DNA from 3 places in the Hydrogenophaga sp. H7 genome. Region 3 is predicted to be linked to each of the others. Evidence: predicted binding sites of a transcription regulator. Region 3 holds the regulator's gene; each other region holds the start of a gene.
The links. The regulator LexA, encoded in region 3, represses DNA repair genes until DNA is damaged. The targets are predictions, from matches to a motif close to ACTGTATNNNNATACAGT.

Region 1: the regulator LexA is predicted to act here: its motif matches at 4,073-4,090, upstream of BC358_RS03220 (PA0069 family radical SAM protein).
Region 2: the regulator LexA is predicted to act here: its motif matches at 3,123-3,140, upstream of imuA (translesion DNA synthesis-associated protein ImuA).

Annotation. Positions count from the first base shown of each region.
Region 1 is NZ_MCIC01000001.1:651,284-661,650, reverse strand. It holds gene BC358_RS03235 (nitrogen regulation protein NR(II)) at 1-1,828, shown strand, start outside; gene BC358_RS03230 (response regulator transcription factor) at 1,807-2,463, shown strand; partial or broken gene BC358_RS22245 (DUF1653 domain-containing protein) at 2,488-2,718, shown strand; gene BC358_RS22240 (oxidoreductase-like domain-containing protein) at 2,740-2,958, shown strand; gene BC358_RS03220 (PA0069 family radical SAM protein) at 2,955-4,049, opposite strand; gene BC358_RS03215 (wax ester/triacylglycerol synthase family O-acyltransferase) at 4,183-5,706, shown strand; gene BC358_RS03210 (triacylglycerol lipase) at 5,716-6,591, shown strand; gene BC358_RS03205 (alpha/beta fold hydrolase) at 6,594-7,472, shown strand; gene BC358_RS03200 (ABC transporter ATP-binding protein) at 7,506-8,468, shown strand; gene BC358_RS03195 (ABC transporter permease) at 8,569-9,330, shown strand; gene BC358_RS03190 (DUF488 domain-containing protein) at 9,353-9,739, shown strand; gene BC358_RS03185 (RNA-binding protein) at 9,835-10,191, opposite strand.
Region 2 is NZ_MCIC01000012.1:434,481-444,847, forward strand. It holds gene BC358_RS08580 (error-prone DNA polymerase) at 1-1,051, opposite strand, end outside; gene BC358_RS08585 (DNA polymerase) at 1,061-2,368, opposite strand; gene imuA (translesion DNA synthesis-associated protein ImuA) at 2,313-3,101, opposite strand; gene rpoH (RNA polymerase sigma factor RpoH) at 3,257-4,213, shown strand; gene BC358_RS08600 (metallophosphoesterase) at 4,224-5,255, opposite strand; gene lysS (lysine--tRNA ligase) at 5,263-6,810, opposite strand; gene BC358_RS08610 (ABC transporter ATP-binding protein) at 6,881-7,597, opposite strand; gene BC358_RS08615 (ABC transporter ATP-binding protein) at 7,617-8,387, opposite strand; gene BC358_RS08620 (branched-chain amino acid ABC transporter permease) at 8,404-9,501, opposite strand; gene BC358_RS08625 (branched-chain amino acid ABC transporter permease) at 9,518-10,367, opposite strand, start outside.
Region 3 is NZ_MCIC01000014.1:331,358-341,724, forward strand. It holds gene BC358_RS10645 (D-2-hydroxyacid dehydrogenase family protein) at 38-1,045, opposite strand; gene BC358_RS10650 (hypothetical protein) at 1,093-1,443, opposite strand; gene lexA (transcriptional repressor LexA) at 1,576-2,256, opposite strand; gene BC358_RS10660 (asparaginase) at 2,373-3,311, shown strand; gene adk (adenylate kinase) at 3,386-4,042, opposite strand; gene kdsB (3-deoxy-manno-octulosonate cytidylyltransferase) at 4,169-4,951, opposite strand; gene BC358_RS10675 (Trm112 family protein) at 4,948-5,148, opposite strand; gene lpxK (tetraacyldisaccharide 4'-kinase) at 5,129-6,235, opposite strand; gene BC358_RS10685 (biopolymer transporter ExbD) at 6,246-6,683, opposite strand; gene BC358_RS10690 (MotA/TolQ/ExbB proton channel family protein) at 6,704-7,348, opposite strand; gene xseA (exodeoxyribonuclease VII large subunit) at 7,666-8,964, shown strand; gene BC358_RS10700 (superoxide dismutase) at 9,058-9,639, shown strand; gene BC358_RS10705 (NADP-dependent isocitrate dehydrogenase) at 9,898-10,367, shown strand, end outside.

The sequences.
Region 1 (10,367 bases), on a different contig from region 3:
GCTGTTCCTGCGCAGCGAGGAAACGCGCGAGGCCGACCGCCGACGCACCGCCGACGCCGAGTGGCTGGACCAGACCCTGCGCTTCCACTTCCGCCGCCTCGAAACCGACCTGGCCGCGCTGGCACAGGCCCACCAGAACGGCGGCGACGACCACGCGGTGGCCGCGCGCCACGGCCCCTGGTGGCAGAACCCCGGCCGCATCGCCTTTCACGGCTGGGTGCCGGCCGCGGCGCCGGGCGAGCGCAGTGGCTGGCCGGCCGAACTGCAGGCCGCGGCGCAGGACCCCGGACACGCCGCCGCCCTGGCCACCATGCTGGACACCACGCGCGGCCTGCAGCGCCCGGCCTACGCCGGCCCGTTCGCCACGGCCGACGGTGGCGACGCCTGGCTCTGGCTGGCCGTGCCGCACTTTGAACAAGGCCGTTTCACCGGCGACGCCGTGGCCGCGGTTCCGGTCCAGCGCCTGCTGGCCGACGTGCTGCCCGCCTGGTTCCTGCAGGACCACAACGTCGCGCTGGCCGACGAGAACAGCACGGCCGCACCCGACGACGGCCTGCACTTCACCGCCCCCATCCAGCTGCCGGGCGCCCAGCTGCGCCTGCGGGTCGCACTGACCGACAGCACACCCCCGCTGGCGCCGCGCGCCTTCTTCGCCGCGGCGCTGCTGTGCCTGCTGGGCATGCTGCTGGCGCTGCTGGCCCTGTGGCGCGACAGCGCGCGCCGCCAGCGCGCCGAGGCGCGGCTGCAGACCCAGCTGGCGCTGCGCACCGCCATGGAACGCTCGGTGACGCTGGGCCTGCGCGCCTGGGACACCCAGGGCCGCCTGCTGCACGTGAACCCGGCCTTCGCCCGCCTGGTGGGCTGGACACCGGCCGAGCTGATGGCACACACAGGACCACTCCCCTACTGGCCCGCCGACCAGGGCGACGAGTTCGAGCAGGTGCAGCGCGCCGCGCAAGCCCCCGAGGCCCTGGCCCTGCAGCTGCAGCACCGCGACGGCCAGCGGCTGGACGTGCTGGCGCACAGCGCGCCGCTGCGCCTGGCCAGCGGCGAGGTGGTGGGCTGGGTCGGCTCGGTGCTGGACGTGACCGAGCGCCGCCGCATCGAGCGCCTGGCCGCGCGCCAGCAGGAACAGCTCGAAGCCTCGGGCCGTCTGGTGGCCATGGGCGAGGTGGCGTCCACCCTGGCGCACGAGCTCAACCAGCCGCTGGGCGCGCTCAGCAGCTTCGCCACCGGCCTGCTCAACCGGGTGCGCGAGCAGCGCATCACACTCGAAGAGATCGTGCCGGTGGTCGAGCGCATGGAGCGCATGGCCGACAAGGCCGGCCGCGTGATCCAGCGCGTGAACGCCCTCGCCCGGCGCCAGGAAACCGTGCGCCTGCCGCTGGCGCTGGCCCCGTGGGCTGCGCGCGTGGCGCAGGCCGTGCCGCTGCCCGAGGGCGTGCGGCTGGAACTGGCCCTGCCTGGGAGCGACGGCCCCACCGTGCCGGCCGACGCGCTGCTGCTGGAAAACGCCCTGCACAACCTGGTGCTCAACGCCGGCGAGTGGGCCGCGCGCAGCGGCCGTACCCCGCCCACCGTGCGCGTAGGCCTGGTGACCGGCGACGGCCAGATCGGCCTGCGCGTGTGCGACAGCGGCCCCGGCGTGCCGCCCGAGCAGCGCGCCACGGTGTTCGACGCCTTCGCCAGCCACAAACCCGGCGGCATGGGCATGGGCCTGGCCATCTGCCGCTCCATCGCCGAAGCGCACCACGGCCACATCGACCTGAGCGACTGCCCCGACCTGCTCGGCGCACAATTCACGCTGTGGCTGCCCCTGAACCCCTGACCCCCCCGAACCCGCCGGTCCACATCGTGGACGACGACGCGGACTTCCGCGACGGCCTGGCCTGGCTGCTCGATTCGCGCGGCCTGCCCACCCGCGTGTGGACCGGGGGCGACGCCTTCGTGCAGGCGCTGCAGCGCGGCGAGCTGGGTGAACTGGCCCGGGCCTGCAGCGTGGTGCTGCTGGACATCCGCATGGAACCGCTCTCGGGCCTCGCCACCTTCGAGCAGCTCAAGGCGGCCCGCTGGCCCTGGCCGGTGCTCTTCCTCACCGGCCACGGCGACGTGGGCATGGCGGTGGCCGCGGTCAAGAACGGCGCCTGGGACTTCCTGGAAAAGCCGTTCCAGAACAACCAGCTGGTGGACAAGGTGGAGGCCGCGCGCGAGGCCGCCGTGCGCCTGCACACCGAGGCGCGGGAGAAGCTGCGCTTCCAGCAGGCCCTGGCCGCGCTGAGCGCGCGCGAGCGCGAGGTGCTCGACGAGCTGCTGGCCGGCCACTACAACAAGAACATCGCCGACCACCTGGGCATCGCCCAGCGCACAGTGGAGTTCCACCGCGCCAACATCTTCGACAAACTCGGCGTGGCGTCGGCGGTGGAACTGGCCCACCGCATGGGCCGGCTGATCGCCGACGACTGAGCGTCTTCCGTTTTCTGTTCCTGCATGACCGCGCCGACCGACCACGACCTGCCCCCGCTGAACGCCACCCCGCCCGGCCTGTACCGCCACTACAAGGGCGGCTGGTACGACGTGATCGACACCGTACGCTGCAGCGAAACCCTGCAGGGCATGACGCTGTACCGCGCGCTCTACGGCGGCTTCGGCCTGTGGGTGCGGCCGGCAGCCATGTTCGCCGAGCGCGGCGTGTTCGAGGGCAAGGAACAGCCGCGCTTCACCCCGCACGACCCGGCGCGGGTGCCGCTGGGCGACCTGGCCACCGCCCGCGCCCTGATCGCCCACCTGCGCGGTCGCGCGCAGCGGGAGCGCGGCACCGACCTGGACACCGCCCTGCGCCCGCCGCCCCCCGAGCCCGACAGCTGCTGCGGCCGTGGCTGCAACGGCTGTGTGTGGGAAGGCTTCTACGAGGCGATGCACCACTGGCGGGTGGATTCACTCGATCTGCTCAAGGCCTAGAACAGATCCCCCTGCCCGCGCAGCGCCGCCGGCCGGAATAGGCTCAGTTCCAGCGGCTCGCGCTCGCGGTTGAAACCGAGGCGGTCGCAGGTCTTCACGAAGCGCTGGCGAATCAGGTCGGCCCAGATGCCCTGGCCCTTCATGCGCGTGGCGAAGTCGGCGTCGTAGTCCTTGCCGCCGCGCAGGTCCTGCACCCGCGCCATCACACGCTCGGCCCGGTCGGGGTAGTGCAGGTCCAGCCACTGGCGGAACATGGGCGAGAGCTCCCAGGGCAGGCGCAGCACCTGGTAGAACGCGCGCCTCGCGCCGGCCTCCCAGGCCGCTTCGAGCACGCGCTCCATGTCGTCGTTGAGGAACGGGATCTGCGGCGAGACGCTCACGCCGGTGGGCACACCCGCCTCGGCCAGGGTGCGGATGGTGCGCAGCCGCCGGTGCGGCGCGGCGGCGCGCGGCTCCAGCACGCGGGCCAGCTTCGCGTCCAGCGTGGTGACCGTCACGTACACGGCCGCCAGACCGGCCTGCCCCATGGGCGCCAGCAGGTCCAGATCGCGCTCGACCCCGCTGCCCTTGGTCACCATGCCCACCGGGTGCTGCGCCGCGCTCAGCACCTCCAGCACCGCGCGCGTGAACCGCAGCTCGCGCTCCACCGGCTGGTAGGCGTCGGTCACCGTGCCCACCACCAGCAGGTCGGGCTGGTAGCGCGGGGCCAGCAGCTCGCGCCGCAGCAGCTCGGCGATGTTGCGCTTGGCGACGATCTTCGTTTCGAAATCGAGCCCCGGCGAGAGGTTGAGGTAGCTGTGCGTGGGCCGGGCGTAGCAGTAGACGCAGCCGTGTTCGCAGCCGCGGTAGGGGTTGAGGCCGAGCCGGAAGCCGATGTCGGGCGAGTCGTTGGTGGTGATCGCGCTGCGCGCCTCTTCGAACGTCACCTGGGTGGCGGGCGCGGCGGCCTCTTCGCCTTCGGCCCGCCGCGCGTCCAGCGTGTTCCAGCCGTCGTCGAAGGCGGCGCGCTGGTCGCGCTCGAAGCGGTGCGGCTGGCGGTGGGCCACGCCGCGGCCCTTGAGGGCGCTCGGAAGAATGTGGACGTCGGTCATGGCGGTGCAGGGTCGGGATGGATACTGTACATAAATACAGTCATTTCGCAAGAGGCAGGCGACGGTTTCCCGCGCTGCGGCGGCGGCCCACAATGGCCGGCAACCCACACACACACCGGGACACACCATGGGCATGCGACAACTCTCCGGACTGGACGCCACCTTCCTCTACCTGGAGACAGCGGAGATGCCGATGCACGTCGGCGCCATGCACCTGCTGGAACTGCCGGCCGGCCACCGCGGGCGGTATGTGAACGACCTGCGGCGCCACATCGCGGCCCGCTTGCCCGCCGCGCCGGTGCTGCGCCGCCGCCTGTGGTGGATGCCGCTGAACCTGGCCAACCCGGCCTGGGTGGATGCGGAACCCGACCTCAGCGAGCACATCGTCGAGATCCGGCTGCCCAGCGGCAGCGCCCGCCGCGCCGACGCACGCGCGCTGATGGAGGCGCAAGTCTCGCTATTGCACCCGGTGCTGCTCGACCGCCACCGGCCGCTGTGGAAGATGCACGTGATCGAAGGCCTGCCGCGCAGCGCGAATGGCCGCAAGCAGGTCGGCATCTACACGCAGCTGCACCACGCCGCGGTCGACGGCCAGGCCGCGGTGGCGCTGGCCAATGTGCTGTTCGACCTGACGCCCGAGCCGCGCGACATCGAGATCCGCCTCTCCCGCCGCACCAGGACCTTCCGGCTCGACATGGTCGAGATGCTGCGCGGCGCGCTGAGCCATGAGGCGGTGCAGGTGGCGCGCATCGTGCGCGATCTGCCGGCCACGCTGGGCACCGTCGCCGGCACGGCCAGGAGCGTGCTCAGCGCCAAGAACCTGCTGGGCCAGGGTTCGGGCAATGTCACGCTGGCGCCCGCCACGCCGATGAACGCCACCGTGACACCCGCGCGCGCCTTCGCCGCCGCCAGCGTGCCGCTGGCCGAACTCAAGGCCCTGGCGCGCGCGCACGGGGCCACGCTCAACGACGGGGTGCTCATGCTCTGCTCGTCCGCGCTGCGGACCTACCTGCAGCAGCGCGGCGCGCTGCCGCGCAAGAGCCTGGTGGCCGCGGTGCCGATCTCGCTGCGCGAGGCCGGCGACACCCGCGCCGACAACCAGGCCTCGATGAGCCTGGTCAGCCTGGGCACGCACCTGGCCGACCCGGCCAAACGGCTGGCGCACATCCGCGCCGCCACCGGGGCGATGAAGTCGACCATGGGCCGCATGAAGAGCATCCTGCCCACCGACTTCCCGTCCATCGGCGTGCCCTGGCTGATCGAGGCCGCGGCCTCGCTCTACGGCAAGGCCAAAGCCGCCGAGCGCCTGCCGCAGGTGGCGAACGTGGTCATCTCCAACGTGCCCGGGCCGCAGGTGCCGCTGTACCTGGCGGGCGCCCGCGTGCGCTCGAACCACCCGACCAGCATCGTGGTGCACGGTCTGGCGCTCAACATCACGGTGCAGAGCTTCGATGCCGCGATGGACTTCGGGCTGATGGCCGACGCCGCAGCGCTGCCGGATGTGCGGGCGCTGGCGCAGGCGGTGGACGCGGCGCTGGACGAGCTGCGGACGCTGCCGGTGCCCGCAGCGCCCGCCGCGGTGAAGCCCGGCCCCGTGTCCCGCAAGCGACCCGCCTCTAGGGCCGCCGCACCAAAGAAAAAGCCGCGCGCTGGCTAACATGGCCCGATGCCCATTTCGACGCCGCCCGGCGTCTGCGCACGCATGAGTTCCACCCGCCACCGCCGCCAGCCCGCGCCTCCCGACCCGACAGACCCGGACGCCGAGCTGCACACCGTGCCGCCCGGCCTCTGGCTGATGATGCTGGAGGCCCGCGCCCCCTGGGAGGCGATGGCGCTGGCCGCCGTCTCCCCCTGGCTCTCCCGCATGCCCTCGGGCGACGGCCACGCCGTGCTGGTGTTCCCCGGCCTGGGCGCCAACGACATGAGCACGCTGGCGCTGCGCCGTTTCCTCAGGCAGCACCGCTACACCGCCTACGGCTGGGAGCAGGGCTTCAACCTCGGCCCACGCGACGGCGTGCTCGAACGCTGCCGTGCGCGCATCGAGGCGCTGCACAAGAAACACCGGGGCAAGATCAGCCTGATCGGCTGGAGCCTGGGCGGCATCTACGCGCGCGAGATGGCCAAGGAGCTGCCCGATCTTGTGCGCTGCGTGATCACGCTGGGCACGCCCTTCGCCGGCCACCCGAAGGCCACCAACGCCTGGCGCTTCTACCAGCTGGTCAGCGGCCAGCACCCGCACGACGAGGAACTGCTGGCCCAGGTGCGCAGGCCACCGCCGGTGCCCACCACCTCCATCTACAGCAAGACCGACGGCGTGGTGGCCTGGCAGTGCAGCATCAACCCCATGCGCCACGCCCACACCGAAAACATCGAGGTGCACGCCAGCCACATCGGCATGGGCATGAACCCGATGGCGATGTACGCCATCGCCGACCGCCTGCGCCAGGACCCTGACCACTGGCGGCGCTTCGACGTGCAGGGCGCGCGGCGCTGGTTCTTCAAGGTGGCGCACCAGCCTGAAGCGCTGACCCGTTGGTACTGAGCATGAAGGTCGAAGCCAACGGCGTCCGGATCGAGGTCGACGACCAGGGCCCCGCCGATGGCCCGGTGGTGCTGCTCATCATGGGCCTGGGCATGCAGCTGATCGCGTGGCCGCAGACCATGGTGCAGATGCTGGTGCGGCAAGGCTTTCGCGTGGTCCGCTTCGACAACCGCGACATCGGCCTGAGCCAGGGCTTCGACGCCGCCGGGGTGCCCAACATGGCGCTGGCCGGGCTGCGCCACGCGATGCATCTGCCGGTGCACAGCCCCTACTCGCTGGCCGACATGGCGCGCGACGCGCTGGGCGTGCTCGACGCCCTCGACATCGAACAGGCCCACGTCTGCGGCGCGTCGATGGGCGGCATGATCGCCCAGCACCTGGCGGCCATGGCACCCGAGCGCGTCGCCAGCCTCACGCTGATGATGACCACCAGCGGCTCGCGCCGCCTGCCCCAGCCCTCGTGGCGGGTGCGGCGCGCGCTGATGTCGCGGCCCATGAAGCCGGGCGCCGACGCCGCCGTGGACTGGATCATCCAGGTGCTGCACCTCATCGGCAGCCCCGCCTATCCGAGCGATCCCCAGGCCCTGCGGGCGCGGGCGCTGGAATCGGTGCAGCGCGCCTGGCACCCGTCGGGCTCGGCCCGGCAGCTGCTGGCGGTGGTGGCCGACGGCGACCGCTCGACCCTGCTGCCCCACATCCAGGCGCCCACCCTGGTGATCCATGGCGTGGACGATCCGCTGGTGCCCGTGGCCTGCGGCAAGGACCTGGCGCAGCGCATCGCCGACGCCCGGGCCGATTTCATCCCCGGCATGGGCCACGACCTGCCCGAGGAACTGCTGCCGCGATTCGCCCAGGGCATTGTGGACAACGCCCGCCGCTGAGCAGGCAAACGCCACCCCGGCCACAATGGCGGGATGACCCTCAACCCCGTTTCCCTGCCCACCGACGCCATCGTCAGCGTGCGTGGCGTGAGCAAGACCTACGACGGCGGCTTCCAGGCGCTGAAGAACGTCACGCTCGACATCCGCCGCGGCGAGATCTTCGCCCTGCTCGGCCCCAACGGCGCCGGCAAGACCACCCTCATCAGCACCATCTGCGGCATGAGCAATGCCACCGAAGGGACCATCACGGCCGACGGCTTCGACACCGTGCGCGACTACCGCCAGGCGCGCGCCACCATCGGCCTGGTGCCGCAGGAGCTGCACACCGACGCCTTCGAAACCGTCTGGGCCACGGTCAGCTTCAGCCGCGGCCTGTTCGGCAAGGCGCCCAACCCGGCGCTGATCGAGCAGATCCTCAGAGACCTCTCGCTCTGGGACAAGAAGGACAACAAGATCATGACGCTCTCGGGCGGCATGAAGCGGCGCGTGCTGATCGCCAAGGCGCTGTCGCACGAGCCCAAGATCCTGTTCCTGGACGAACCCAGCGCGGGCGTGGACGTGGAACTGCGGCACGACATGTGGCGCCTGGTGCGCCAGCTGCGCGAGGCCGGCACCACCATCATCCTGACCACCCACTACATCGAGGAGGCCGAGGACATGGCCGACCGCATCGGTGTGATCCGCAAGGGCGAGCTCATCGTGGTGGAGGACAAGAACGTGCTGATGCGCCAGCTCGGGCGCAAGGAACTGGCGCTGTCGCTGCAGCACCCGCTGGTGCAGGTGCCCGGGGCGCTAGCGCGCTGGCCGCTGCAGCTGTCGGCCGACGGCCTGACGCTGACCTACGGCTTCGACACCCAGAAGGACGACACCGGCATCGCCGAGCTGCTGGCTGCGCTGGCCACGCAGGGCATCGCCTACAAGGACCTGCGCACCAGCGAAAGCTCGCTCGAAGACATCTTCGTCAGCCTGGTCCACGAACAGAAAGCGGAGGCCTGAACATGAACCAGAGCGCAGCGCAGGGCCGCCCCAAGCAAGCTCGCGCCCCCTCGGGGGGCAGCGCCGTACACGAAGTGACCAGCGTGGGGGCTCCATGACCTTGAACATCCATGCCGTGCGCGCCATCTACATGTTCGAGATGAACCGCGCCTTCCGCACCTGGGCGCAGAGCATCATCGCGCCGGTGCTCACCACCTCGCTGTACTTCATCGTCTTCGGCACGGCCATCGGCTCGCGCATGGGCGACATCGGCGGCGTGGACTACGGCGCCTACATCATTCCCGGCCTGCTCATGCTCTCGCTGCTGAGCGAAAGCATCTCCAACGCGTCCTTCGGCATCTACATGCCCAAGTGGTCGGGCACCATCTACGAGCTGCTGAGTGCGCCGGTGAACTGGGTCGAGGTGCTGCTGGGCTATGTGGGCGCCGCCGCCAGCAAGAGCCTGCTGCTGGGCACGCTGATCCTGCTGACCGCGCGCTTCTTCGTGCCCTACCACATCGCCCACCCGGTGTGGATGGTCGGCTTCCTGCTGCTGACGGTGGTGTCGTTCTGCCTGTTCGGTTTCATCATCGGCCTGTGGGCCGACAGCTTCCAGAAGCTGCAGGTGATCCCGCTGCTGGTGATCACGCCGCTCACGTTCCTCGGTGGCGCGTTCTACAGCATCAACATGCTGCCCGAGCCCTGGCAGACCGTCTCGCTGTTCAACCCGGTGGTATACCTCATCAGCGGCCTGCGCTGGGCCTTCTATGGCCAGGCCGACGTGCACATCGCCGTCAGCACCGGCATGACGCTGGTCTTCATGGCCGGCTGCCTGGGCGTGGTCTGGTGGGTGTTCAAGACCGGCCGGCGCATCCGGCGCTGAGCCACGCCACAGGAGCACGCCCATGACCCTGCGCATCGTCCGGCTCGGCAGCGAACGGCACCCCGAGGAAGGCATCCGCATCGGCACGGTGCGCCGCCCGCCGCGCGGCGTGCCCAAGGCGGACTTCGCCAGCGGCAACTGGTACGACGTGTGGTTCCCGGTGCTCGCCCCCAGCGCCGAGACCATGAAGCTGGGCCAGGCCGCCGAAACCCCGGCGCAGTGGGCCGTCTTCGTGCGCCAGTACCGCAAGGAAATGGCAGCCGCCGAGGCCGAACACAGCCTGAACCTGCTGGCCAGCCTCTCGCACACATCGAACCTGTCGGTCGGCTGCTACTGCGAGCACGAGTCGCACTGCCACCGCTCGGTGCTGCGCGAGCTGCTGGCAGCGCGGGGAGCCGATCTGGCCTGAACCTTGGGCACCCCAAAGAAAAAAGCCCCGGGGCTTCGGCCTTGGGGCTTTTTTGCAGGACCCGGCGCGGGGCCGGATCAACCAATCTGCAGGGCTCAGTAGCCGCCGCGGCCGTAGCCGCCGCCACCCGAGCGGTTGCCACCGCCGTAGCCGCCGCCACCCGAGCGGTCACCACCGAAACCGCCGGTGCGCGGGGGACGCGCTTCCATCGGACGGGCTTCGTTCACGGTGACGCTGCGGCCACCCAGGGACTGGCCGTTCATGCCGTTGATGGCGGCTTGCGCCTCGGCATCGCTGCCCATTTCGACAAAGCCGAAGCCCTTGGAGCGGCCGGTGTCGCGCTCCATCATGACCTTGGCGCTGCTGACAGAGCCGAATTCGCTGAAGGCCTGTTGCAGGTCGTCGTCGCGCACGCTGTAGGGCAGGTTGCCCACGTAAAGTTTGTTGCCCATGGAGGACTCCTAAGAAAGCAGATACACAAAAAGCGATGGGGTCCCGAAAGCACAACAAACCCGAAAGTGCACCGTGGCACGCGAAACTGACCGATCACTTGGAATGCCCAGGCCAAACGCCTGAGCAGTTCGCATTATGCGCCCGGCACGGCCAGACGCACCACTGCCGTGGCGCC
Region 2 (10,367 bases), on a different contig from region 3:
CGCTGTTGGCCGCCGAGCCGCGGCCCTGGCAGAGGATGCCCTGCGAACGCGCGAAGGCCACGATGTCGTGCACGGTGAGGAAGTAGTGCTCGTAGCCCAGCTCGGTGATGAGGGCCAGCTCGTGTTCGATCTGCGCACGCACCTTGGGCGGCACGCCCGCCGGCCAGTGTTCGGCGGCGCCGGCTTCGGTCAGGTCGCGCAGGTGCTGCGCCGGTGTCCGGCCTTCGGGCACCACCTCGGCCGGGTACTGGTAGCACAGCTCGTCCAGTGACCACTTCGTGCAGCAGCCGGCGATGTGCAGGGTTTCGGCCAGCAGCTCGGGCGGAAAGCTCTGAGCCAGCCGCACGCGGGTGCGCAGGTGCTGCTCGGCGTTGGGCGCGAGCGCAAAGCCGCAGTCCGTGAGTGGCCGGCCGATGCGGATGGCGGTCAGCACATCCTGCAGCGGTTTGCGCGAGCGCACGTGCATGTGCACATCGCCCACCGCCACCAGCGGCACGGCCGTGAGAGCGCCGGCCTCGCGCAGGCGGTGCAGGTGGATGGCGTCGTCCAGCCGGCCCAGCTGCGTCACGCCCAGCCAGCAGCGCCCCAGGAAGGTGCCGAGCAACCAGCGCGCGGTGGCGTTGCACTGGTCTTGTGTGGTGCCGCGCGGCGGCACGGCGATGGCCAGGCAGTCGGTCAGGATCTCGGGGTTCACATCGCCGAGGCGCAGCCGGTACGTGCCTTTGTCGGCCGAGCGCCGCAGCCGCGTGATGAGCTCGCAGAGATTGCCGTAACCGTTGAGATTCGTGGCCAGCAGCAGCAGGGTGAAGTCACCGCTGGGGTCACCGTCGGCCCGCACGAGGAACTGGCTGCCCACGATGAGCGGCAGGCCGTGCTTTTTCGCGGCCACGTGTGCCCGCGCGATGCCGGCCATGGAGCATTCGTCGGTGACGGCCAGTGCGGTGTAGCCCATGGCCTGGGCGCGCAGCACCAGCTCCTCGGCGTGGCTGGCGCCACGCAGGAACGTGAAGTTGGAGCAGCACAACAACTCGGCGTAATCGGGCAGGGACATGGCAACTCTTCAGGCAAACACACCGTGGAGATACCAGGCCGGTTCGTCGGCCAGCCGTGTCTGGAACACCCACAGCACCCCCGCCAGCGGCGACCGGGCGACCCAGTAGTCGCGCACCGCGTGGCGGGTGTGGCCGGTGGCCTCGTCGCGGTCCCACCAGCCACCCTCCACGCGCTGCGGGCCGAGCAGCAGCTGCAGTTCGCCCTGGTAGAGCGGCCGGTGCTGGCGCACCAACAGCTTCAGCGGCCGGTCCAGCAGCAAGGATGGCTGCGGCCCGGCGGGCGCCACCGACCAGGCATCGCGCGGCAGCGCCTGGGCGGCCGGCTGCCAGCGGCCCATCGCCTCGGGCCGGTGGTCCTCGCACAGCAGCGGCCGGACCACCCGGTCCTCGCCCAACCGCGCCGCCAGCCGCTCCAGCACCTGGGCCAGCGGCTCCCGGCCGCGGGCCTCGTCGGGCAGCAACGAGGCGCTCTGCGGCGCCAGCGGCACCACGCCTTCGGCCGTCAGCCGCAGGTCACCCACCGGCGCGGCCAGCGACACGTGCGACAGGTGCTCGGCCAGCAGCCGCGCGAGGTGCCCGGCCTCGCGCGTGGGCTCGGCCGTGCGCACGGTCAGCTGCCCGCCCTCGCCCACCCCGCGCGAGCGCATCGCGTCGTGCGCCCAGTGCAGGGTGAAGGCCGTCACGCCACTGTGCCGTGCGGCCAGCCAGGCGGCCAGTTGCAGCAGCAGCCGGCGCGCGCCGAAGACCAGCGCCTCCGCGTTGTCGACCCGGTGCGGCAGCTCCAGCCGCGCATCGAACACCGGCGACAGCGTGACCCAGACATGCGTCTCGGGTGCGCGGCCGTAGGCCTGGTCCAGCGCCGCCAGCAGCGCCGCGTCGAACCGCCGCGCCAGGCCGGCGCGCGGCAGCCGCCGCAGATCGCCCAGCGTGCGGCAGCCGATGCGCGCCAGGGTCGGCAGATGCGGCCGCACGGCGCTCAGGGTCGCCATCGGCAGCGCGTCCAGCGCGCGCGCCAGCGGCGGCGACACCCCGTCCTCCACCCCCGCGCGCGCCAGCGCCAGCGCAGCCAGGGCATTCGGTGCCCAGGCCAGGGCCACCGCCCCCAGTTCCTGCGCCCCGCCCCAGAGCCGTTCGCGCAGCGCCGCCCGCCCGCCGAACAGGCGCAGGCTGGCCGCCACCTCCAGCAACACGGCCTCTTCGGCGATGGCGACACGGGGCGTGAACTGCAGCGCCCAGACCGCCAGCGCCTGCAGCGCCGCGTCAGTGGGGGACGGCGGGTCGTCGGTGCTCGGCAGTCGGAGTGCGGACCACAGCATGGTCGGCCTCGCGAGGAACAGGGAAACGGTCGGCGGCTCCATGGCCCAGGTCCAGGTCCAGCAGCCGGGGCGGCAGCACCGCCGACAGCCCGGCCGGCAGCGCCGGCAGCTGCAGCGTGTGCGCCAGTGGTGGGCCCTTGCGCTTGATCACGTCGACCGCCAGGGCCCAGCCGGCACCCGGACGCACCAGCAGGCGCAGGGGCGCCGCCGACGATTCGCGCGCTGAGACTGCCGGCCGGCACAGCCACACCGGGCCTTCGTGCTCACTGGCCAGCACCTGCAGGCGCCGCAGCTGCGCCGGCCGTGCCTGGGGCAGCCAGGCCAGCACCGCCCCGCAGCTGCCGGCCTTGACCAGCTGTTCGGTGGCCCAGAGGCGCTCGACCAGGGTGCCGGCCTGCACCCAGACCAGCTGCCGGGCCGTGACACCGTGCGGCATCAGGCCCGGCAGATGCGGCAACTGCGGCGGCCCGACCAGCGCCACCTCCCGCCCGGCGGCACAGACCCGGCCCAGCGCCGGCCCCAGCAGGCGGAACTCCAGGGCACCCGCTGGGCTCGACAACAGTTCGGTCAGCCCGAATCCGGGCCAGCCCCCGCCCGGCAAGGCTGCGTCAAGCGCCCCGAACCCGCTGGCGCAGCTGGCCGTGACCGGCCGGCCCAGCGCATCGCCGCGCCAGACGAGGGCGGACAGGCTGGCCGGCAGATCGCCGGACGGGCGGATGAACGGGGTGGGCATGGTGGCAGCAAGGATTCAAATACTGTTTTTATATACAGTAAAAGAAATCGAACCGATTGTCCACCCCCGGATATCACGGTCATGGAACCATTCAATTAGCACTCACTCATAGAGAGTGCTAACATTTCTGCAAGACCACTGAGGAGGTTCTTCACATGTCCACCACCCTGCTCGCCCCCGCCGCCCTGCCGACCACCACGCTGGCCGTCGCCAGCCCGTGGAACCGTTCGCTGACGCTGCCGCCGCTGGGCAATCTGGACGCGTACATCTCCGCCGTCAACCGCATGCCGCTGCTGACGCTCGAAGAAGAGCAGTCGGCCGCCCGCCGCCTGCGCGACCACAACGACCTGGAAGCCGCCGGCCAGCTGGTGATGTCGCACCTGCGCCTGGTGGTGTCCATCGCCCGCCAGTACCTGGGCTACGGCCTGCCGCACGGCGACCTGATCCAGGAAGGCAACGTGGGCCTGATGAAGGCCGTCAAGCGCTTCGACCCCGACCAGGGCGTGCGCCTGGTGAGCTACGCGATCCACTGGATCAAGGCCGAGATCCACGAATACATCCTGAAGAACTGGCGCATGGTCAAGGTCGCCACGACCAAGGCCCAGCGAAAGCTGTTCTTCAACCTGCGCTCGATGAAGCAGGGCTTCCGCGCCGAGGCCGCCGAAGGCGACACCCACCGCGAGGCCCTGTCCGACAGCGAGATCGACGTGGTCGCGCGCGACCTCAAGGTCAAGCCCGAGGAAGTGCGCGAGATGGAGACCCGCCTGTCCGGCGGCGACGTGGTGCTCGACCCCTCGCCGGCAGACGACGGCGAAGAGACCTACGGCCCGATCGCCTGGCTGGCCGACGCCAACCACGAGCCAACCGCGATGATCGAATCGGCCCAGCGCGACGTGCTGGCCACCGAAGGCATCGCGCAGGCCATGGGCGAACTGGACGACCGCTCGCGCCGCATCGTGACCGAGCGCTGGCTCAAGGTGAACGACGACGGCTCGGGCGGCATGACGCTGCACGAACTGGCCGCCGAGTACGGCGTGAGCGCCGAGCGCATCCGCCAGATCGAGGTCGCGGCCATGAAGAAGATGCGCAAGGCGCTGGCCGAATTCGCCTGAGCCCGCGGGCTCAGCGCACGAGATCGATGCGGTCGATGGTCGGCCGCACCCCCAGCCGCGCCGGCAGGCCGATCGTGCCCACACCGGGCGTCACCAGCAGCTGCCCGGCCCTTGTGCCGTACAGCCCGTTCCACCAGGGCTGCAGGGAATTGGTCTTGCGCAGGAACCAGGGCGAAAAACCGGGAATCCAGATCTGCCCACCATGGGTGTGCCCGGCCATGGACAGGAACGCCGCGCCCTTCGGCAGCAGGGCCACGGTGTCGGGCTGGTGCACCACCACCAGCCGCCGCGTTGAGTCGTTGCTGAGGCCGCCTGGCCAGAGGCGCTCAATCTGAGGCTGTGGCCGACCACCCCACTGGTCGTCCAGGCCCACCAGCTCCCAGCCCTTCAAGGGCACGGCCTGCCCTTCGATCAGGCGAACACCGTGCTGCGTCAGCGCTTCGCGCAGCGGCGCGGTGAGTTTCGGCCCCGGCGCCTGCACATCGTGGTTGCCCAGCACGCCCCAGACCGGATGACGCAGACGGGCCAGCGGTGCGAAGCCCGCACGCAGGTCCTGCGTCGGCTCGTGCGTCCAGTCGCCCGCGACGATCACCGCGTCGACATCCATGGCGTTGATGCGGCTCACCAGATCGTCCAGCTGCCGGTCGCGGAAGAACAGGCCCCAGTGGATGTCGGCGACCAGCGCGAGCTTCAGCGGCTGTGCTTCGGCCGGAATGCCGGACAGGGTGGTGTGGCGCACGCGGATCCAGTAAGGCTCGATCCACGACGACCACAGGCCCACCAGCACCAAAGTCGCATAGACCGGGTGGCGCCAGCGGCGCGCGCCACGCTCGATGCGCCAGCGCAGCCACAGGCCCACCAGCAGCGGCAGCCCCGCCAGGCGCGGCGCCCAGTAGAGCCAGAGCATGACGAAGTTGCGCACTTCCAGGCGCGGGGTGTGCCAGCGCCCCCAGTGGTCCCAGGCCGTGATGGCCAGCGACAGCAGCAGCGCCCCGCCCAACAGCCACCAGACGCGGCGGTCCAGGCGCTGCAGGTCGCTCACGGGGGTGTCAGTGTTCGCGGCGCAGTGCCGGGAACAGGATCACGTCGCGGATGCTGGGCGAGTCGGTCAGCAGCATCATCAGGCGGTCGATGCCGATGCCGCAACCACCGGCCGGCGGCATGCCGTATTCGAGCGCGCGGATGAAGTCGGCGTCGTAGTACATCGCCTCTTCGTCGCCGCCGTCCTTTGCCGCGACCTGCGCGTGGAAGCGCGCGGCCTGGTCCTCGGCGTCGTTCAGCTCGGAGAAGGCGTTGCCGAACTCGCGGCCGGTGATGTAGAGCTCGAAGCGCTCGGTCACCTCGGGCCGGTCGTCGTTGGCGCGGGCCAGCGGCGAAATCTCGGTCGGGTGCTCCATGATGAAGGTCGGGTTCCAGAGCTTCTCTTCCACCGTCTCCTCGAAATACAGCACCTGCAGGCTGGCGAGCGAGCGGGTCGAGAGCTGGTGCTTCTCTTCACTCATGCCCAGCTTGCGCAGGGCCGGGATCAGCCAGGCCGGGTCGTCCACGCCATTGCCGGCGTCGGTGTACTTGAGGATGGCTTCGCGGATGGTCAGGCGCTCGAAGGGCGAGAACACGTCCACCGGCTGGCCGTTGTAGGTCAGTGGCGTGTCGCCATGCACTTGCTTCACGACATGACGGATCAGCTGCTCGTTGAAGTCCATCAGGTCCTGGTAGTTCCAGTACGCCGCGTAGAACTCCATCATGGTGAACTCGGGGTTGTGGCGGACCGAGATGCCTTCGTTGCGGAAGTTGCGGTTGATCTCGAACACGCGCTCGAAACCGCCGACCAGCAGGCGTTTGAGGTACAGCTCGGGCGCGATGCGCAGGAACATCTCCTGGTCCAGCGCGTTGTGGTGGGTCTTGAACGGCTTGGCGTTGGCGCCGCCGGGGATGGGGTGCAGCATGGGCGTTTCGACTTCGAGAAAGCCGTGACCGACCATGTATTCGCGGATGCTGGCCAGGGCCTTGCTGCGCGTGACGAAGCGCTTGCGGGCGCCTTCGTCGGTCATCAGGTCCACATAGCGCTGGCGGTACTTGATTTCCTGGTCGGCCACGCCGTGGAACTTGTCGGGCAGCGGGCGCAGGCTCTTGGTGATCAGGCGGATCTGGTCGGCGTGGATGGACAGCTCGCCGGTGCGGGTGCGCATCAGCACACCTTCGGCCGCCACGATGTCGCCCAGGTCCCAGTGCTTGAAGGCGGCCAGCTTCTCTTCACCCACGCTGTCGGTGTTCAGGTAGAGCTGGATGCGGCCGCCGCTGGGGCCGAACGACGAATCCTGGATGGTCGCGAAACAGGCCTTGCCCATCACGCGCTTGAGCATCATGCGGCCCGAGACACAGGCGCGCACCGGGTTCGCCTCCAGCGCTTCCTTGCTCGATTCGCCGTGCGCGGCGAACAGCGCCTCGGCCGTGTCGCGCGGTTTGAAATCGTTGGGAAACGCCACGCCCTCGCCGCGCTGCTGCGCCTCGCGCAGGCCTTTGAGTTTCTCGCGCCGCTCCGCAATCAGCTGGTTGTCGTCGGCGGCGGGGATGGCGTGGGCGTGTTCGGTGGTCATGGTGTTGGACAAATAAAAACGGGCTGCGCCACAAAAGCGCAACCCGTCATTGTAGTTTTCCGCGAAACGGTCAATGACCGAGGTAGGCCTCTCGCACCTTCGGATCCACCAGCAGGTCCTTGCCGGCGCCCGTCATGGTGATCAGACCGGAGTCCATCACATAGCCGCGGTCGGCGATCTGCAGCGCGCGCTGGGCGTTCTGCTCCACCAGCACGATGGTCACGCCCTGGGCGGAGACGTCGCGCACCACCTCGAAGATCTTGTCCACCATGATCGGCGACAGACCCATCGACGGCTCGTCCAGCAGCAGCACCTTGGGCTGGCTCATCAGCGCGCGGGCCATCGCCAGCATCTGCTGCTCGCCGCCCGACATGGTGCCGGCCAACTGGTCCTTGCGCTCTTTCAGGCGCGGGAAGATGCCGAACATGCGCTCGATGTCGGCCTCGATGCCGGCCTTGTCGGTGCGGATGTAGGCGCCCATCAGCAGGTTCTCGGTGATGGTCATGCGGGTGAAGACGCCGCGGCCTTCCGGCACCATTGCCAGACCCTGCTTGACCAGATCCCAGGCGCCACGGCCCTTGATGCTCTGGCCCAGGTACTCGATGTCACCGCCTTCGAAACCCAGAGAGCCGGTGATGGCCTTCATGGTGGTGGTCTTGCCGGCACCGTTGGAGCCGATCAGGGAAATCAGTTCGCCTTCGCGCACTTCCAGGTCGACGCCCTTGACAGCCTTGATGCCGCCGTACGCCACCTTCAGGCCGCTGACTTTGAGGAGTGTGTTTGCCATGTTGTTCTCGCTCTCTCTTTCAGTGGCCGCCCGTGCCCAGATACGCCTCGATCACCTTGGGATCGCTCTGCACCTCGGCCGGCGTGCCGGACGAGAGCTGCTTGCCGTAGTCGAGCACGGTCACGCGGTCGCACAGGCCCATCACCAGCTTCACGTCGTGTTCAATCAGCAGGATGGTGCGGTTGTCGTTGCGGATGCGGTCGATCAGCTCGCGCAGCTGCACCTTTTCGGTGGCGTTCATGCCGGCAGCCGGCTCGTCCAGCGCGATCAGCTGCGGGTCGGTCGCCAGCGCGCGCGCAATCTCCAGCCGGCGCTGGTCGCCGTAGCTCAGGGTGCGCGACTTGTAGTCGGCCAGCTTGCCGATGCCCACGTAGTCGAGCAGTTCCTTCGCACGGGCGGCGATTTCTGCCTCTTCCTTCTTGAAGCCAGGGGTGCGCAGCACGGCCCCCAGGATGCCCGAGTGGGTGCGCACGTGGCGCCCGACCATCACGTTCTCCAGCGCCGTCATTTCAGCGAACAGGCGGATGTTCTGGAAGGTGCGGGCAATGCCGGCCTTGGCCACTTCGTGCACGGCCGTCGGCGTGTAGGGCTTGCCGGCCAGCTCGAAGGTGCCGCTGTCGGGCGTGTAAAGGCCGGTCAGCACGTTGAAAAATGTGGTCTTGCCGGCGCCGTTGGGGCCGATCAGGCCATAGACCTGGCCACGCTGGATGGTGATGCCCACATCGCTGAGGGCCTGCAGACCGCCAAAGCGCTTGGAGACGTTGGCGACTTTGAGAATGGTTTCGCTCATGTTCGTGTCCTCTCGCTCACTTGGCCAACGACTTGCCGTGTTCGGGCGCGGGCCAGAGTCCCTTCGGACGCAACAGCATCACCACCACCATCGCCAGGGCGATCAGCAGCTGGCGCAGGATTTCAGGGCCGAGGCGGCCACCGGTCAGTTCGGTCAGCGGGCCGGCCACGTGGCGCAGCACCTCGGGCAGACCAGCCAGCAGCAGCGCCCCCAGGATCACGCCCGGGATGTGGCCGATGCCGCCCACCACCACCATCGCCACCACCATCACCGACTCCATCAGCGAGAAGGATTCGGGCGACACGAAACGCTGGAACGAGGCAAACAACACACCCGACATGCCGCCGAAGGTGGCGCCCATGCCAAAGGCCAGCAGCTTGAGGTTGCGGGTGTTCAGGCCCATGGCCTTGGCGGCGATCTCGTCTTCGCGGATGGCCATCCAGGCGCGGCCGACGCGGGAGTCCTGCAGGCGGTAGGACAGGACGATCGACAGGATCACGAAGAACAGGAACAGGTAGTAATAGAGCGTCACCGGCTGAATGGTGTAGCTCCAGTCGCCAATGGTCAGCGTGTGGCGCTGTCCCATGTTGAAACCGAATACGGTGAGCGGATCGATCTGCGCGATGCCCTTGGGTCCGTTGGTGATGTTCACCGGGCGATCCAGGTTGAGCATGAAGATGCGGATGATTTCACCGAACCCCAGCGTGATGATGGCCAGGTAGTCGCCGCGCAGCTTCAGCGTCGGTGCTCCGAGCAGCATGCCGACCACGCCGGCCACGACGGCCGCCAGGAGCATGACCAGCCAGATGTTGACATGCAGCCCGTTGGGGAACATCGCCTGGATGGCCGGGAAGGTCTCGGCCAGGTGCGGCGACGCCAGCAGGCCGTAGATATAGGCACCGACCGCGAAGAACGCGATGTAGCCCAGGTCCAGCAGGCCGGCATAACCAACCACGATGTTCAGGCCCAGGGCCAGCAGCACATAGAGCAGTGCCAGGTCCACGATGCGGACCCAGGAATTGCTGCCTGTGGCCTGCAGCAGCAGCGGCAGCATGAACAGCGCGATGGCGGCCAGGGCCCAGACCGCAAGTTTGCCGGGATTGGTCTTCGTCATGATGGTTCTCCCGGTATCAGGCTCGGTCGGCGACACGCTCGCCCAGCAGGCCCGAGGGACGCAGCGTGAGCACCAGGGCCAGCACGATGAAGGCAAAGATGTCGACGTACTGGCTGCCCAGCACACCACCGGTGAGCTGGCCCAGGTAACCGGCGCCCAGCGACTCGATCAGGCCCAGCGCGACGCCGCCCACCACGGCACCGGCCAGGTTGCCGATGCCGCCCATCACCGCGGCCACGAAGGCCTTGAGGCCGGGCATGAAGCCCATGGCGTGCTGCACCGTGCCGTAGTTGGAAGCCCACATCACGCCGGCGATGGCGGCCAGCATGGCACCGATGATGAAGGTGGCGGAGATGACCACGTCGGGCTTGATGCCCATCAGCGCGGCGACCCGGGGGTTCTCGGCGGTGGCCCGCATGGCACGGCCCAGGTTGGTCTTGTTCACCAGCCACATCAGGAAGGCCAGCGTGATGGCCGTCGCGGCCAGGATGACGATCTGCGTCACCGAGATCACGGCGCCGGCAAACTCGATCGGCTCACGCGACAGGGTCGCGGGATAGGCCTTGGGGTTGGGTTCCCAGATGATCATCGCGAAAGTCTGCAGCAGCAGCGACATGCCGATGGCGGTGATCAGCGGCGCCAGCCGGGGCGAGTTGCGAAGCGGCCGGTAGGCCAGCTTCTCGATCGTGTAGTTCAGCGCACCGCACACCACCATCGCAATGACCGTGGCCAGCAGCAGCACCATCCAGCCGGGCAGGCCGGGCGAGGCGTTGCTCATCCAGCCTATGATGGTCCAGCTGGTCAGCGCGCCGACCATGAGCACATCACCGTGCGCGAAGTTGATGAGACCGATGATGCCGTACACC
Region 3 (10,367 bases):
GTGCTGGCTTTTTTGTTGGCGCTGCTGAGCCTGATGGTCAGCGTCGCACCTGCAGGGCGCCAGGGTTGACGATGTTGGTGGGCGTTCCCTTGATGAAATTGACCACATTGTCGAACGCAGCCGAGAACAAGGTCTCGTAGTTGCTGAGCTCGACGTAGCCGATGTGAGGCGTGCAGATGCAGTTCTCTAGCCTGAGCAGCGCATGCCCCTGAAGAATCGGCTCTGATTCGAAAACATCGATGGCGGCCATGCCTGGGCGCCCCCGGTTCAACGCGGTCAGCAAGGCCTCGGCCTCGATCAGTTCGGCTCTGGATGTATTGACCAGCAGGGCGGTCGGCTTCATGCGAGAAAGATCCTCCAGCGTGACACAGCCCGCGCTGCGGTCGCTGAGTCGAAGATGAAGGCTGAGCACATCCGAACGCTCAAAGAGATCTTCCCGGCTGGCTGCGACCTCAAAGCCGTCGGAAACGGCCTGCCGGCAGGACTCATTGCCACCCCAGACCAGCACCTGCATGCCGAAGGCCTTGCCGTAAGCAGCGACCAGCTTGCCGATGCGGCCATAGCTCCACAAGCCGAGTGTCTTGCCGTGAAGAACCATGCCGAGGCCGAAGTTGGCGGGCATGGACGATGACTTCAGCCCCGACTGTTGCCAGGCACCGTGCTTGAGGCTTGCGACATACTGGGGAATGCGCCGCATCGACGCCATGACCAGAGCCCATGTCAGCTCGGCGGTGGAGATCGGGGAACTTGTGCCTTCGGCCACGGCGATGCCGCGTTCGGTGCAGGCAGTGACGTCAATATGGCTGCCGATACGCCCCGTCTGCGCAATGAGCTTCAGGCGAGGCAGCTTGTCAACCAGTTGACGGGATACCGGGGTTCTTTCCCGGATCAGGACCACGATGTCGGCATCCCGCAACCGTATGGACAGTTGCCCGACCCCCTTGACCGTGTTGGTGAACACTTTGGCGGGATAGGGGTCGAGGCGCGCTGCGCAATCCAGCTTTCGGACGGCGTCCTGATAGTCGTCCAGTATCACGATGTTCATGGAGCACTATTGTGCCGCCATGAGCATTCTGTACAGACTTTGAGCTGTCAGGCGGGTTCGGTGCGGTGCTCGAGAGCGGCCAGACGGTCCAGTTCGGCGCAGACATCGGCCATGCGCCCTGAAATCACCAGGCAAGCGCTTCGATCCGGTTGGCTGGTGTGCTTCAGGCGGATGGTTGCTGTCTGTGAGGGCCGCGACACCTCGGCCATGGAAGCGCCGTGAGAGGTCGACAGCGACTGTTTCGGTTGCTTGTTGGTCAACCATCCGGCCCTGACAAACCGCTGCATCAACGTTGGCAGCGGTTTGCGGGTCTTGTTGGGACAAGGAGGTGACGGCAGCCAGTTGTCGATCAACTGCAACGGAGCGCGCCAGGTCTTGGAGGTGATGCGGATTCCCATGTGAAACTCCGGAAAGGGGTTGGACACAGGCAGGATTGGTTCGGAAGAGCCGCTCTCGCAGGGTTTGCCAAGGACAGTGTGCTGTTCTGGCAAAACGCCCGCCACCTGCGAGGGCGGCACCGACCCAGCGGGTCAGATCTGGAAGCTGTTGCGAATCAGGCCCACGGCGAGGCCTTCGATCTCGAAGGGTTCACCCGGTTGCACCACGATCGTTTTGTAGTCCGGGTTTTCCGCGTGCAGCTCGATTTGGTGGTCGCGGCGCATGAAACGCTTGACAGTCACATCGTCTCCGAGCCTGGCCACCACGATCTGCCCATTCTTCGCGTCCTTGCCGGACTGCACGGCCAGCAGGTCGCCGTCGAGGATGCCGACGTCGCGCATGGACATGCCGCGCACGCGCAGCAGGTAGTCAGGTGTGCGCTGGAACAGGCTGCGCTCGACGTGATAAGTCTGGTCGACGTGTTCCTGAGCGAGGATCGGTGAGCCGGCAGCCACCCGCCCGATCAGGGGCAGCATGAGCTGAGAAAGGCCGGGCATCGGCAGTGTAAGCTGATGAGTCCGCTGATCGTTGATGGCCTGCAGATCCCGGCTGCGAAGACGGATCCCGCGGGAGGTGCCGCTGACCAGTTCGATCATGCCTTTGCGTGCGAGCGCCTGAAGGTGCTCCTCGGCCGCATTGGCCGACTTGAATCCGAGCTCGGTGGCGATTTCTGCGCGGGTGGGTGGAGCGCCGGTGCGGGCAATGGCGTTCTGGATCAACTCCAGGATTTGCTGCTGGCGGGCCGTGAGCTTGGGCGGGAACGACTCGATCATGTCAACCTCGTGGTTAGGCGGGATGCGGCTGGACAGGCTGTTTGTACATCCAGTATCTGTATTTTTAAACAGTTTCGGAGACTTGGCAAGTGAACGACAACAACAGAGGCTTTTGCGTGATCCTGGGGACTGGCGGAACGATCGCCGGGCGGGCCGCCCGGGCAGGAGATAACGTGGGATATGTGGCAGGGCAGGTTCGTGTGGAAGATCTTCTGGGGGGCGTTCCAGCGCTGCAAGGCAGTCCACTGGAGGTGGAGCAGGTGGACCAGGTGGACAGCAAGGACATGCACTTCGGTCTGTGGAAGCGGCTGTTGCTTCGGCTCTCTCACCACCTTGCACGCGACGAGGTTGCCGGCGTTGTGGTCACACACGGCACCGACACGCTGGAAGAAACTGCCTTTTTCATCCAGACGGTGCTGCAGCCCCGCAAGCCGGTGGTGTTCACCTGCGCGATGCGCCCAGCCACCGCCCTTGTGCCCGATGGCCCTCAGAACCTGCTGGATGCCGTGACCGTGGCGGGTCATCCCGAGGTCGGAGGGTGTGTGGTGGTCTGTGCGGGGCTGGTGCACGAGCCCGAGCACTTGACCAAGGTTCACAGCTACCGGGTGGATGCGTTCGATTCGGGCGACGCCGGCCCTATGGCGTGTGTGGAAGAAGGCGAGGTCCGGTGGTTCCATCCTCCCGCAAGCCGCCCGATCGCCGAGCGATCTGAGGCACTGCTGGCGCGGGTGCTGCGGGCCGATGCGCTGCCACGCGTCCAACTGGTGACCAGCCATGCCGATGCCGACGGCTCCATCGTTCGCGCGCTGCTGCAGGCGGACCCGGCACTGCGTCCGCAGGGCATTGTGGTGGCTGCCACCGGCAACGGCACGGTTCACCAGTCGCTGGCCTCGGCCTTGTTGGAGGCCATGGCCCGTGGTGTGCGGGTGGTCAGGGCCACGCGCTGTGCCCGAGGGCGTGTGATTCCTGACACGGCCAATCCCATGCCCGACTCCGCCGGACTGCCCCCTGTGAAGGCGCGGCTGGCTCTGGCACTCTCGCTGCTGGAACCCTGACGCGCCAGCCCGTTGCAACGACAAAGAAAGAAACCCGGCAAGTTGCCGGGTTTGCAGGAGGAGTGGGCGCTGGGTCAGGCGGCCAGGGCCTGGAACGCGCGGGCTGTGATCTCATCCACCGAGCCGGTGCCGCTGATGGCGCGGTACTTGGGGGCGGAGGCCGGATCTGTCCTGGCCCACTGGCTGTAGTAGTCGACCAGCGGTCGGGTCTGGGCGCTGTACACCTCCAGGCGCTTCTTGACCGTTTCTTCCTTGTCATCGTCGCGCTGGATCAGCGGTTCACCGGTGACGTCGTCCTTGCCTTCCACCTTGGGCGGGTTGAATTTCACGTGGTAGGTGCGCCCTGAGGCGGGGTGTGAGCGGCGGCCGCTCATGCGTTCGATGATGGCGTCGAACGGCACGTCGATTTCCAGCACGTAGTCCAGCTTCACGCCGGCCGCTTTCATAGCGTCGGCCTGCGGGATGGTGCGCGGGAAGCCATCGAACAGGAAGCCGCTGGCGCAGTCGGGCTGGGCAATGCGTTCCTTGACGAGGTTGATGATCAGGTCGTCACTCACCAGGCCACCGGCGTCCATGACCGCCTTGGCCTGCATGCCCAGAGGCGTGCCAGCCTTCACGGCGGCACGCAGCATGTCGCCGGTCGAGATCTGGGGGATGCCGTACTTCTGGCAGATGAAGGTGGCTTGTGTGCCCTTGCCCGCACCAGGAGCGCCCAACAGGATCAGTCTCATCGTCTTCCTTGTATCAGTGTTTCATTCGTGCTCGCCTGTCTCCGCGGCTGAGCTGGCCCCGGTATCGAGGGTCGAACGAGGATAGCATGGCCTACCCCGACACTGCCTTACAGACAGTGTCGCAGTTCAAGACTTCCGGAGCAGCGCCCGGACCCTTTCCAGGTCCGTGGGGGTGTCCACACCGGGAGCGGCCGCATGGGTCGCGAGATGCACCGCAATGCGCTCACCGTGCCATAGGGTGCGCAGTTGCTCCAGCGACTCCGTCAGTTCCAGCGGTGCCGGCTCCAGCGACGGAAAACGGCGCAGGAAACCCGCCCGGTATCCGTAGACGCCGATGTGCCGCCAAGGGGCCGGCGAAGGCAGGCTGAGCGGCTGGCCGTTCGACATGCCGTCGCGCCACCAGGCGATGGGCGCGCGGCTGAAATACAGCGCCACCTGCCGCCGGTCGAGCACCACCTTGACCACGTTCGGATTGAGAAAGTCTTCCACCTGCTCAATGGCGTGGGCGGCGGTGCTCATCACGCAATCGGGCCTTTGCGCCAGCTGCGTGGCCACTGCGGCGATGAGCGCGGGGTCCACCAGCGGCTCGTCCCCCTGCACATTCACCACGAGCTCGTCGTCAGCCAGGCCAAGCAGTTCACAGGCTTCGGCCAGCCGGTCGCTGCCGGAGGGGTGGTCGGAACGGGTGAGCAGCGCCGTGACGCCATGCTCCGCACAGGCGCTCAGGATGCGGGGATCGTCGGCCGCCACCACCACCTGGCGGGCGCCGCTGAGCAGCGCCTGCCGGGCCACACGAACAACCATGGGCAGGCCCGCAATGTCTGCCAGAGGTTTATCTGGGAGGCGGCTGGAGGCCATGCGCGCCGGAATCAGCACGCTGAAGGCCGGTGTCCGGACAGCCGCGCTCATGCGGTGGGCGCCGGTGGCCGAGCGGCTTCTTCGTCGCTCAGTGTCCGGGCTTCGTGCTCCAGGAGAATGGGAATGCCGTCGCGCACCGGATAGGCCAGGCGGGCGCTGCGAGAGATCAGTTCCTGGGCCTCGCGGTCGAAGATCAGAGGGCCTTTGGTGACGGGGCAGACCAGCAGTTCAAGCAGTTTGGTATCCATGCCGCGATGATAGTCGCGCGCTTGCACGCAGAGCCTCCAGCCGATGATCCAGTTCAGCCAGAAAGGCCGGGTCGAGCTGAAGCTCCAATGGCACCGTCCACAGGGACGGGCGCCGGTCGGCTGGCAGCGCCAGTGCCTGGGCGAACAGCTTGACCGCATCTTTTTCCGTGCACACCACGGTGGATGAGGGTGAATCCAGGACTGCCTGGTAGGCGTCCGGCGGCGCGTGGTCTGGCAGGGCCATGCACCGGGACAGGGTCAGCCCCTGGTTGCGCAGCATTTCGAAGAAGACATCCGGCCGGGCGATGCCGGCCACGGCCACCAGGTCCTGGCCCACCAGTTCGGACAACGGTCGTTCACTGCCACTAGGACCGCGGGCGACGCCAGCGAGACGCCGGGTGGCCACAAACAAGGTCGCGCCCACGGGCAAGGCAGGGGGCGAGACCGGTGCGGAGTCAGCCCGTCGCTGCAGCAAGACAAACTGTGGCGAGAACGGGTCTTCCGCGGCAGGAGGCCAGGGCTCCCTGAGCAGGCCCGCCGGCAGCAGCCATCCGTTGCCGGTGCCCCGGTCATCGAACACCGCGATGGCGATGTCACGTCCCAGTGCCAGATGCTGCAACCCATCGTCGCACAGCAGCAGGTCCACCTCGGGGTGCGCCGCCAGCAGTGCACGGGCAGCGTGCGCACGACGCCTTCCCACCACGACCGGCACGCCTGTGCTCCGGTGAATCAGGGTGGGTTCGTCCCCAGCCTCCGAGGCCGTTGTCCCGGATGTGAGCTCCAGCAGTCCTTCACCCAGCCTCCCGTGCCCCCGGGACACCACGCCCGGCGACCAGCCCCGCGAGCGCAGATGGGAGATCAGCGCCATCACCGTGGGCGTTTTGCCCGCGCCACCGACCACCACGTTGCCGATCACGATCACCGGCACGGGCAGGCGTTCCACTGGCCATTGACCCTGTGCGTAGCGGCGCCGCCGCAAGCCGACCAGCGCCCGGTAGATCTGGGACATCGGCCACAGAAGGCGGGCTTTCCAGCCCCGCTGCGCCCAGATCGCTTGCCACCGGGCTTCGGCGTCCGGGCGTGTCATGGCGGGGGGGTCAGGACTTGCCGCGCGAGGGGGCCGAGCCGGACTGCTGGGTGGCGAAGGTGATCTGCACCAGCCCGGCGCGCCGCGCCGCATCCATCACGTTGATCACCGACTGGTGGGTGGCCGCGGCATCTGCGCTGATGATGATCACCATGTCGCGTGTGTCCTGCGTTGCTTCTTCGAGCGCACGGGTGAGCGACTCGACGGACGAGCCGTCCAGCATCGACTGGTTGATCGCGTAGCGGCCGTCGCTGCTGACCGAGACGATGACTTCCTTCGGGGCGCTGCGCTGGGCCTCGGAATCGGCCACCGGCAGATTGACCTGCAGCTGCGTGTACTTGCTGTAGGTCGTGGTCAGCATCAGGAAGATCAGCACGACCAGCAGGATGTCGATGAAAGGGATCAGGTTGATCTCCGGCTCATCACGGGTTCCAGGACGGAAGTTCATGCGGGGTTCCCGGGCGCTGCTTACTTGTTGCGCAGTGTCACCAGGTGGCGGACGAACCGCTCCGTGGCGACTTCCATGGCCAGCAGGTAGTCGTCGACCCGGGCGCGGAAATAGCGCCAGAAAATCAGCGCGGGAATGGCCACCATCAGGCCAAAAGCGGTGTTGTACAGGGCGATCGAGATGCCGTGCGCCAGCTGGGTGGGATTGCCGCCGCCCGGCATGGTGCCCATGCCACCGTCGCCACCCTGGGAGCCGAAGATCTCGATCATGCCGATCACCGTGCCCAGCAGACCCAGCAGAGGGGCTGCGGAGGCGATCGTGGCCAGCGCCCCCAGGTAGCGTTGCAGCCGCGAACCGGCGATGCGTCCCGCGCCCTCCAGTGAAGATCTCAGGTCGTCTTCGGTGGCCCTGGGGTTGTTGTTCAGGGTCCGAAAGCCGCTGGCGAGCACCTCGCCAAACACCGAGTTCTGCTCCAGCTGGGTGACCACATCCGGGTTGGGGACGCCGTTGCGGGAAACCATGATGGCTTCCTCGAGCAGTTGTGGAGGCAGAACCTTGGCCGCCTTGAGGCTGACAAAACGCTCGATCACGAGGGCGAGAGCGATCACTGAACAGAAGATGAGGGGCCAGATCGGCCAGCCAGCGGCTTGTATGATGGAAAACAAATCAGGGCTCCGGTGCAATCTTTTGATTATGTCTCAGCCCCTGCGACCGCCCGCAGCAGTCCTGCGCCGATGCACCAGCCTCTCCACCCGAACCCGACCCTGGGGTCCATGCACAGATTCTGTGGATAACTTTGTGCAGAACCGTGCCTCGATGGCGGCGCATCCCGCCAAACGTCTGCGTTTCAACAGTTCGATGACAAAACAGGCAGCCCAAAGTGCTTTGAAATCAAGCCACTTCCCGCAGGTCCTAGATGACACGGGGGTAGAGGGCACGGATTCCAGCAACGGCGCGCCTTGTGGACAGGTTCGCCCCGGAGATGCCAGTGTCTGAGCCGTTTTTCACCCAGGACGACGGCTCTGCGCGGCGCGTGTGGGCGGTTGGGCCGCTGATGCAAGCGATTGCGGACGCCTTGTCTGTGCGCTTCAACCCCGTGGCAGTTCGTGGCGAGATCTCGGGCTTCTCCCGTGCTGCCAGCGGACACTGCTACTTCTCGCTGAAGGACGAATCGGGGCAGTTGCGTTGTGCCATGTTCCGCCGTGCGGCGGATCAGTTGCAGTTTGTTCCGCGAGATGGACAGCTGGTGCAGGCTCAGGGCCGGCTGGATGTCTATGGTCCGCGTGGGGATCTGCAGCTGATCGTTGAGGCGCTCAAACCGGCGGGGCAGGGCGCTTTGTTCGAACAGTTCATCCGGCTCAAGGCGAAGCTGGAGGCGGAGGGTCTGTTTGACCCCCGGCGCAAGCGGGTTCTGCCCTCGCAGCCCCGGAGCATCGCGGTGGTGACCTCGCAGGGAGCGGCCGCGCTGCGCGACGTGGTGACCGCCCTGCGGCGGCGGGTGCCCCACATTCCGGTGCTGGTGCATCCGGCGTCGGTGCAGGGTGCACAGGCGCCGCAGGAAATCTGCCGGGCGCTGGAGCAGGCCTACCAGCGCTTCAGGGACTCCGGCGAAGGCGATGTGCTTCTGCTGGTCCGTGGTGGGGGATCGCTGGAAGACCTCTGGGCGTTCAACGACGAATCGGTGGTGCGCACGGTCGTGCGCGCGCCCATGCCGTTGGTCTGCGGCGTCGGGCACGAGACCGATTTCACGCTGTCCGACTTTGCGGCCGACCTGCGGGCCCCCACGCCTACGGCGGCGGCCGAGCTGTGCGCACCGGCCCGGCAGCAGCGGCTTGACGAGCTGGAGCAGCTCGAAACCGATCTCAGGGATGTGGTCTGGCGGGGGCTGGACCTGCGGGTGCAGCGGCTGGACCGGCTGGCCCAGCGGCTGGGGCGCCCCTCCGGCCGCCTGCACGACGGCAGCCGGCAGCTGTCGGCCCTGCAGCACCGGCTCACGTCGGCGGTGCAGCTGCGCCAGCAGCGCCACGCCCTCCATCTCGAGCGGCTGTCCTCCACGCTGCCCCAGGCGGTCGCACGCGCGCTGTCGGCGCACGTGCAGCGGCTGGATCGTTGCGGTGCGGCGCTCGGCCTGCTGGATCCGATGCTGGTGCTCGAGCGCGGCTATGCATTTCTCACCGACCGTGATGGGCGAGCCATCACCAAGGCCGCGCAGGTGCAGCCCGGCCAGTCCGTCACGGCGACCCTGGCGGACGGTTCGGTGGATCTGACTGTGGACCGTTGAGGGGCGGACCTCTTTTCCCCTGAGGGCAGCAGCGGTTCAATGTGTTGCCTACAATGCGCCGGACTTTTCCCACTCAACAGACGAGGACCCCACATGGAACACACCCTGCCCGCACTGCCGTACGCCATCGATGCCCTGGCACCGCACTACTCCAAGGAAACGCTGGAGTTCCACCATGGCAAGCACCACAACGCCTATGTGGTCAACCTGAACAACCTGCAGAAGGGCACCGAGTTCGAGTCCATGGACCTCGAATCGATCGTCAAGAAGTCCAGCGGTGGCGTCTACAACAACGCCGCCCAGATCTGGAACCACACCTTCTTCTGGAATTGCATGAAGCCCAACGGCGGCGGTGAGCCTTCCGGTGCGCTGGCCGCTGCGATCAACGCCAAGTGGGGCAGCTACGCGGCTTTCAAAGAAGCCTTCGTCAAGTCCGCCGTGGGCAACTTCGGTTCCGGCTGGACTTGGCTGGTCAAGAAAGCGGACGGCACCGTCGACATCGTCAACATGGGTGCCGCAGGTACGCCCCTGACAACCGGCGACAAGGCCCTGCTGACCGTGGACGTCTGGGAGCACGCCTACTACATCGACTACCGCAACCTGCGCCCGAAGTTCGTTGAAACTTTCCTGGACAAGCTGGTCAACTGGTCGTTTGCCGAAAGCAACTTCGCCTGACGGCGACGGACCAATCCGGTTCGGCGAAGCCCGAAGGTGTCGTGCCTTCGGGCTTTTTTCATGGCCTCGGACCCATGCGGTCAAGGCAACGGTGAAAAAAAGTTGGAGTTTTTGATGTTCAATTTTGTTATGTGAGATAACACTTCGAATTTTGAAGCCGAGGTCAGAGGACTGAAAGCAAAATCCCACACCATCGACCGCTTGCCCCGAGTTCGTCGGGAGCGGCGGATTTCCAACAACGACATCAGGAGCCATGCCATGAGCCAACCGTCCTCGACCATCGTTTACACCCTCACCGACGAAGCGCCCCTGCTGGCGACGGCGTCGTTCCTGCCCATCATCCGCACCTTTGCCGCCCCTGCGGGCGTCAATGTGGCCACCAGCGACATCTCCGTCGCCGCCCGCATCCTGGCGCAGTTCCCCGAATACCTGACCGAAGAGCAGCGTGTGCCGGACTACCTGGGCGAGCTGGGCAAGCTGACGCTGCGCCCCGAGGCCAACATCATCAAGCTGCCCAACATCAGCGCCTCCGTGTCCCAGCTGGTGGCGGCCATCAAGGAGCTTCAGGCCAAAGGCTACAAGCTCCCCGACTACCCTGAAAACCCGAAGAACGACGAAGAAAAGGCCATCAAGGCGCGTTACGCCAAGTGCACCGGCTCGGCCGTGAACCCGGTGCTGCGCGAAGGCAACTCGGACCGCCGCGCCCCCCGTGCGGTGAAAGAGTTCGC